3 regions of the Lysinibacillus sp. FSL W8-0992 genome follow, and region 1 is predicted to be linked to each of the others. Evidence: a T-box and tRNA genes for the amino acid it is inferred to sense, from the RefSeq annotation. Region 1 holds a T-box; the other regions hold tRNA genes.
What was found. The T-box of region 1 lies ahead of ileS (isoleucine--tRNA ligase). A T-box ahead of a tRNA ligase gene usually reads a tRNA of that ligase, here a tRNA-Ile.

Region 1 (2,234 bases):
GAAAGCATCGATTGACGCAAACCATTGTGGTGTAGCACGATAAATTACTGGTTTTTTTGTACGCCAGTCATGTGGATAAGAGTGCGTAAAGAAGTTTAGTTTTTCTAATGCGCCAACTTCTTCTAATTTAGCAGTAACCATTTTGTTTGCATCATTGTAGAAAACACCTTCAAAGCCTGGTGCTTCGTCAGTATAACAACCACTGTTATCCACTGGACTTAGAATTGGTAAACCGTATAACTTACCAATTTGATAGTCATCTTCACCGTGTCCTGGAGCAGTATGAACACAGCCAGTACCCGCCTCAGCAGTAACGTGTTCACCGACCATTACAAGGGACTCACGGTCGTAGAATGGATGTTGTGCTACGATGCGATCTAATGCTTCTCCTTTTACTTCTTGGATAACTTCATAAGTTTCCCAATCAAGCTCTTTTGCAACTGTTTCAAGCAATTCTTTCGCAATAATGAATTTTTTATCCGCTACTGCAACAACAACATAAATGAATTCCGGATTTAAAGAAATCCCTAAGTTCGCTGGTAATGTCCAAGGTGTAGTAGTCCAAATAATAAATTTCGCATCAGCTGGGACAACACCTTTTGCATCTTTAATCGCAAAGCTAACATAAATAGAAGCTGATTTTACATCTTTATATTCAATTTCAGCCTCTGCTAATGCAGATTCTGAAGATGGTGACCAATACACGGGTTTTAAGCCTTTATAAATATAGCCTTTTTCAGCCATTTTACCGAACACTTCAATTTGTCGTGCTTCAAATTCTGGTTTTAACGTAATATATGGGTTTTCCCAATCACCACGAATACCTAAACGACGGAATTGCTCACGCTGATTGTCGATTTGTTCATATGCATATTTTTCGCAAAGCTCGCGGAATTCAGCAATAGACATTTCTTTACGTTTTACACCTTTGTTCGTTAAAGCTTGCTCGATTGGTAAACCATGTGTATCCCATCCAGGAATATAGTTGACATGGAAACCTGTCATTGAGCGATGACGTGTGATCATATCTTTCAGCACTTTATTTAAGGCGTGACCAATATGGATATCACCATTTGCATATGGAGGGCCATCATGTAGAACATATTCAGGGCGACCTGCTGTACGCTCCATTTGTAGTTTATTGATGTCCATCTCATTCCATTTTTCTTGCATTTTTGGTTCATTCGCTGGTAAATTTCCGCGCATTGGAAAATCTGTTTTCGGCATTAGTAACGTTTCTTTATATTCAACCATTTGTTAATTCCTCCTTTATTTTTTTGCAAACAGAGAACAATTGCTAAGCATTTGATTACATTCGACAGATTTTTGTAAGTCCCAAGCAAAGGTAAACAGAACACAACTTGTGCCAATCATTTAAATTACGCCTTTTTGCTATACTTTCCTAGTGACACGCAAAACAATCCATTAACAACAAAAAAAGCCCCTCAATCCCTGTAAGGGACGAGAAGCTTGAACTCGCGGTACCACCCTAGTTGTAGTACATAATTGTACTACCGCTTGAAAGCACGTTAACGTTGTGCGCTCCGAAATAACTTACTAAACGTTCAGTTATTTAGCTCAGAAGTGATTTTCTTTGTTATTTGCTTGTCTGGGCTCACACTATCCCCAAATCGCTTTACTACACCTAACAAATACTGTCTTCGTCTCTGCCTATATGCATATCTGTTCTTATTTAATTACTATTACAATAGTATATGGAAATCCATGTATGGCGTCAAGTCATATTCATTACATGACTACGTCACTTTTTCAATGGACTATTTAGATTTCTTCTGATTCTTGGGCTTCCTCAACAGAAGACTGAATTTCTGTTAAATCAATATCATATTGCAATAAATGATCCCAATCGTCTGCATTAAGTAAATCCAATTGTGCTTCTACAAGCATTTTAAATCGATTGCGGAAAACTTTTGACTGCTTTTTCAGCTCATCTATTTCTATAGTTACTTTACGTGCTTTCGTTAATGCCTCATTAACAATGCGATCAGCATTTTTTTCGGCTTCTTTCACAATAAGCTTTGCTTCTTTTTGTGAGTTTCTTCGTACCTCATCTGCTGCCTCTTGAGCGACAACAATTGATTTTTGTAATGTTTCCTCTAAAGAATTAAAATGTCTCGCTTGCTCTAAAGCCATTTCCAGTTGCTTATCGACATCTTTTTTTTCACGGAGTAATTTTTCATAATCTTTAATAATTTGATCTAAAAATTCATTTA
Region 2 (2,234 bases), 2.4 Mb from region 1:
TTCGGCAATACAATTTTGCCATTAACATATGTTAATTCTACTGCTGCAATTAAAGCATTTACTGGACGTCACGGTGGCGCCTGTGTAACCTCCTCCAATGCAAAAGAAATGGTAAAATGGGCATTTTCACAAAAACAACGTATTTTATTTTTACCAGATCAGCATTTAGGAAGAAATACAGCGTTCGATTTAGGTGTGCCTCTCGAAAATATGGCCGTATGGAATCCACATACGAATGCGCTTGAAACAGATCAATCGCCAGAAAATATTCAAGTAATATTGTGGAAAGGACACTGTTCAGTCCATGAAGGCTTTACAGTGCAACATATAGCAATGGTTCGTCAATCACATCCAAATATGCGTATTATCGTTCATCCTGAATGTAGCCGTGAAGTTGTCGCAGCTGCAGATGATGCAGGCTCTACAAAATATATCCTTGATACTATTAATAATGCTTCAAGCGGATCAGCGTGGGCAATTGGAACAGAAATGAATCTAGTAAACCGCATTATTCAACAACATCCTGATAAACATATTATTTCTTTAAACGAAAACTTTTGTCCTTGTCTTACAATGAATCGCATTGACCTTCCACATTTACTATGGTCACTTGAAAGCATTGATCAGGGCCAGCCACATAACCGTATTCAAGTGGATACGTCAACGGCAAAAGAAGCTCGTAGCTCTCTTGAAAGAATGCTGTCACGTGCGTAAGCAAAAAAATCGTCTACCTATTTAGTGGTAGACGATTTTTCGTATTTCTTCTGTTAAAAAAAGCACAGTCGATGTAAACAATTACATCGACTGTGCTTTAGTATGACCCCTACGGGATTCGAACCCGTGTTACCGCCGTGAAAGGGCGGTGTCTTAACCGCTTGACCAAGGGGCCAATGGCGGAGAAGGAGGGATTTGAACCCTCGCGCCGGTTACCCGACCTACACCCTTAGCAGGGGCGCCTCTTCAGCCTCTTGAGTACTTCCCCACAAATAAAAAAATGGCTCCGAAGGCAGGACTCGAACCTGCGACAACCTGATTAACAGTCAGGTGCTACTACCAACTGAGCTACTTCGGAATAATGGTGGGCCTAAATGGACTCGAACCATCGACCTCACGCTTATCAGGCGTGCGCTCTAACCAGCTGAGCTATAGGCCCATTTGGAGCGGGTGATGAGAATCGAACTCACGACATCAGCTTGGAAGGCTGAGGTTTTACCATTAAACTACACCCGCGTATATGGTGGGTCAGGACGGAATCGAACCGCCGACACTTAGAGCTTCAATCTAATGCTCTACCAACTGAGCTACTGACCCATATACTTCTTACTAAGCTATCAACTTATTTAAAAATGGCGGTCCCGACCGGGATCGAACCGGCGATCTCCTGCGTGACAGGCAGGCATGTTAACCGCTACACCACGGGACCATTTGGTTGCGGGGGCCGGATTTGAACCAACGACCTTCGGGTTATGAGCCCGACGAGCTACCACTGCTCCACCCCGCGAAAATAATATTCATTTATATCGAGTTGTTAGCACACCATTTACAAAATAAAAACTGGAGGAGGTAGAGGGATTCGAACCCCCGCGCGGTGTTACCCGCCTGTCGGTTTTCAAGACCGATCCCTTCAGCCGAACTTGGGTATACCTCCGTAACATTATATAAATGGTGGACCTTGCAGGACTCGAACCTGCGACCGGACGGTTATGAGCCGTCTGCTCTAACCAACTGAGCTAAAGGTCCTTTAAGATGGCGGCGGAGGGAGTCGAACCCACGACCTTTCGGGTATGAACCGAATGCTCTAGCCAGCTGAGCTACACCGCCAGGATCTTTATACTGGTTATAAATTATGGTGGAGCCTAGCGGGATCGAACCGCTGACCTCCTGCGTGCAAGGCAGGCGCTCTCCCAGCTGAGCTAAGGCCCCATAAATTCATGTTACTAGGAAATGGTCGGGAAGACAGGATTCGAACCTGCGACCCCTTGGTCCCAAACCAAGTGCTCTACCAAGCTGAGCTACTTCCCGTTCATTTATTGGCGCGCCCGGCAGGAGTCGAACCCACAACCTTCTGATCCGTAGTCAGACGCTCTATCCAATTGAGCTACGGGCGCTTAATATTTTAAAAATGGTGCCGAGGGCCGGAATCGAACCGGCACGGTAGTCACCTACCGCAGGATTTTAAGTCCTGTGCGTCTGCCAGTTCCGCCACCCCGGCACATTTGGAGCGGAAGACGAGG
Region 3 (2,234 bases), 2.4 Mb from region 1:
TTCGTTTTTAATATTTTGCAAACGCTCTTCTGCACTGCCAGCTGGCATATAAATCCGTGCTTTACATCCTAGTTCTCTTGCAGCCCATGCAACCCCCCGTCCATGATTGCCATCTGTCGTTGAAATAAATGTTAAATCGCCTAGTTGTTCTTTTACTTCAGGCGACTTTAATTGTTCGAATGACAGTTCATCAATATGTTGACCTAGCAATTTCGCAACATACTGTCCAATTGCATAAATACCACCTAAAACTTTAAATGCATTTAAGCCAAATCGAAATGACTCATCTTTCATAAATATTTTATTGACCCCTATATGGGATGCTAAAAAATCTAAACTACGTAAAGGTGTCTTTTCGAAACCATCATATGTACGATGAAACTGTTCCACACGATTAACCTGTCTCACTGTGAAATTTTGTAGTACAGGTTCTACTCGTTCTATGTTTTCCTGTAACTGATATTGCCGATTGTACACCCATCTCAATTTATGGCTCATCCTAATCCCCCTCTATTTATCGTTCATTACTATATTACCTGAAAATTCAATTAAAAAGAATAATAGTATGCGCAACAGTAGATGATATTATGTATAAATCGTAAGTACTGAAATCTCACTTATATTTAGCTCTCAAACTTTCACTCTAGCAAAAAAAAACGCAGCAAATGTGATGTTCACATTTACTGCGTTTTAGTATGACCCCTACGGGATTCGAACCCGTGTTACCGCCGTGAAAGGGCGGTGTCTTAACCGCTTGACCAAGGGGCCAATGGCGGAGAAGGAGGGATTTGAACCCTCGCGCCGGTTACCCGACCTACACCCTTAGCAGGGGCGCCTCTTCAGCCTCTTGAGTACTTCCCCACAAATAAAAAAATGGCTCCGAAGGCAGGACTCGAACCTGCGACAACCTGATTAACAGTCAGGTGCTACTACCAACTGAGCTACTTCGGAATAATGGTGGGCCTAAATGGACTCGAACCATCGACCTCACGCTTATCAGGCGTGCGCTCTAACCAGCTGAGCTATAGGCCCATTTGGAGCGGGTGATGAGAATCGAACTCACGACATCAGCTTGGAAGGCTGAGGTTTTACCATTAAACTACACCCGCGTATATGGTGGGTCAGGACGGAATCGAACCGCCGACACTTAGAGCTTCAATCTAATGCTCTACCAACTGAGCTACTGACCCATATACTTCTTACTAAGCTATCAACTTATTTAAAAATGGCGGTCCCGACCGGGATCGAACCGGCGATCTCCTGCGTGACAGGCAGGCATGTTAACCGCTACACCACGGGACCATTTGGTTGCGGGGGCCGGATTTGAACCAACGACCTTCGGGTTATGAGCCCGACGAGCTACCACTGCTCCACCCCGCGAAAATAATATTCATTTATATCGAGTTGTTAGCACACCATTTACAAAATAAAAACTGGAGGAGGTAGAGGGATTCGAACCCCCGCGCGGTGTTACCCGCCTGTCGGTTTTCAAGACCGATCCCTTCAGCCGAACTTGGGTATACCTCCGTAACATTATATAAATGGTGGACCTTGCAGGACTCGAACCTGCGACCGGACGGTTATGAGCCGTCTGCTCTAACCAACTGAGCTAAAGGTCCTTTAAGATGGCGGCGGAGGGAGTCGAACCCACGACCTTTCGGGTATGAACCGAATGCTCTAGCCAGCTGAGCTACACCGCCAGGATCTTTATACTGGTTATAAATTATGGTGGAGCCTAGCGGGATCGAACCGCTGACCTCCTGCGTGCAAGGCAGGCGCTCTCCCAGCTGAGCTAAGGCCCCATAAATTCATGTTACTAGGAAATGGTCGGGAAGACAGGATTCGAACCTGCGACCCCTTGGTCCCAAACCAAGTGCTCTACCAAGCTGAGCTACTTCCCGTTCATTTATTGGCGCGCCCGGCAGGAGTCGAACCCACAACCTTCTGATCCGTAGTCAGACGCTCTATCCAATTGAGCTACGGGCGCTTAATATTTTAAAAATGGTGCCGAGGGCCGGAATCGAACCGGCACGGTAGTCACCTACCGCAGGATTTTAAGTCCTGTGCGTCTGCCAGTTCCGCCACCCCGGCACATTTGGAGCGGAAGACGAGGTTCGAACTCGCGACCCCCACCTTGGCAAGGTGGTGTTCTACCACTGAACTACTTCCGCATGTGCATAAGATTATTTATCCTGGCAATTATGAAATTAAAATAAATGGTGCGGGTGAAGGGA

Region 2: it has a tRNA-Ile gene. The T-box ahead of ileS (isoleucine--tRNA ligase) is inferred to sense a tRNA for this amino acid. The anticodon was not compared.
Region 3: it has a tRNA-Ile gene. The T-box ahead of ileS (isoleucine--tRNA ligase) is inferred to sense a tRNA for this amino acid. The anticodon was not compared.

Annotation. Positions count from the first base shown of each region.
Region 1 is NZ_JBBOZQ010000001.1:4,288,680-4,290,913, forward strand. Features, by position in the region: gene ileS (isoleucine--tRNA ligase) at 1-1,254, opposite strand, end outside; T-box leader at 1,455-1,677, opposite strand; gene NSQ74_RS21400 (DivIVA domain-containing protein) at 1,783-2,234, opposite strand, start outside.
Region 2 is NZ_JBBOZQ010000001.1:1,873,985-1,876,218, reverse strand. Features, by position in the region: gene nadA (quinolinate synthase NadA) at 1-714, shown strand, start outside; tRNA gene NSQ74_RS09285 (tRNA-Glu) at 818-889, opposite strand; tRNA gene NSQ74_RS09280 (tRNA-Ser) at 892-982, opposite strand; tRNA gene NSQ74_RS09275 (tRNA-Asn) at 996-1,072, opposite strand; tRNA gene NSQ74_RS09270 (tRNA-Ile) at 1,077-1,153, opposite strand; tRNA gene NSQ74_RS09265 (tRNA-Gly) at 1,157-1,230, opposite strand; tRNA gene NSQ74_RS09260 (tRNA-Phe) at 1,236-1,311, opposite strand; tRNA gene NSQ74_RS09255 (tRNA-Asp) at 1,348-1,423, opposite strand; tRNA gene NSQ74_RS09250 (tRNA-Met) at 1,427-1,501, opposite strand; tRNA gene NSQ74_RS09245 (tRNA-Ser) at 1,556-1,648, opposite strand; tRNA gene NSQ74_RS09240 (tRNA-Ile) at 1,664-1,740, opposite strand; tRNA gene NSQ74_RS09235 (tRNA-Met) at 1,748-1,821, opposite strand; tRNA gene NSQ74_RS09230 (tRNA-Ala) at 1,848-1,923, opposite strand; tRNA gene NSQ74_RS09225 (tRNA-Pro) at 1,946-2,022, opposite strand; tRNA gene NSQ74_RS09220 (tRNA-Arg) at 2,032-2,108, opposite strand; tRNA gene NSQ74_RS09215 (tRNA-Leu) at 2,124-2,212, opposite strand; tRNA gene NSQ74_RS09210 (tRNA-Gly) at 2,218-2,234, opposite strand, start outside.
Region 3 is NZ_JBBOZQ010000001.1:1,881,258-1,883,491, reverse strand. Features, by position in the region: gene dpaL (diaminopropionate ammonia-lyase) at 1-498, opposite strand, end outside; tRNA gene NSQ74_RS09410 (tRNA-Glu) at 697-768, opposite strand; tRNA gene NSQ74_RS09405 (tRNA-Ser) at 771-861, opposite strand; tRNA gene NSQ74_RS09400 (tRNA-Asn) at 875-951, opposite strand; tRNA gene NSQ74_RS09395 (tRNA-Ile) at 956-1,032, opposite strand; tRNA gene NSQ74_RS09390 (tRNA-Gly) at 1,036-1,109, opposite strand; tRNA gene NSQ74_RS09385 (tRNA-Phe) at 1,115-1,190, opposite strand; tRNA gene NSQ74_RS09380 (tRNA-Asp) at 1,227-1,302, opposite strand; tRNA gene NSQ74_RS09375 (tRNA-Met) at 1,306-1,380, opposite strand; tRNA gene NSQ74_RS09370 (tRNA-Ser) at 1,435-1,527, opposite strand; tRNA gene NSQ74_RS09365 (tRNA-Ile) at 1,543-1,619, opposite strand; tRNA gene NSQ74_RS09360 (tRNA-Met) at 1,627-1,700, opposite strand; tRNA gene NSQ74_RS09355 (tRNA-Ala) at 1,727-1,802, opposite strand; tRNA gene NSQ74_RS09350 (tRNA-Pro) at 1,825-1,901, opposite strand; tRNA gene NSQ74_RS09345 (tRNA-Arg) at 1,911-1,987, opposite strand; tRNA gene NSQ74_RS09340 (tRNA-Leu) at 2,003-2,091, opposite strand; tRNA gene NSQ74_RS09335 (tRNA-Gly) at 2,097-2,171, opposite strand; tRNA gene NSQ74_RS09330 (tRNA-Leu) at 2,218-2,234, opposite strand, start outside.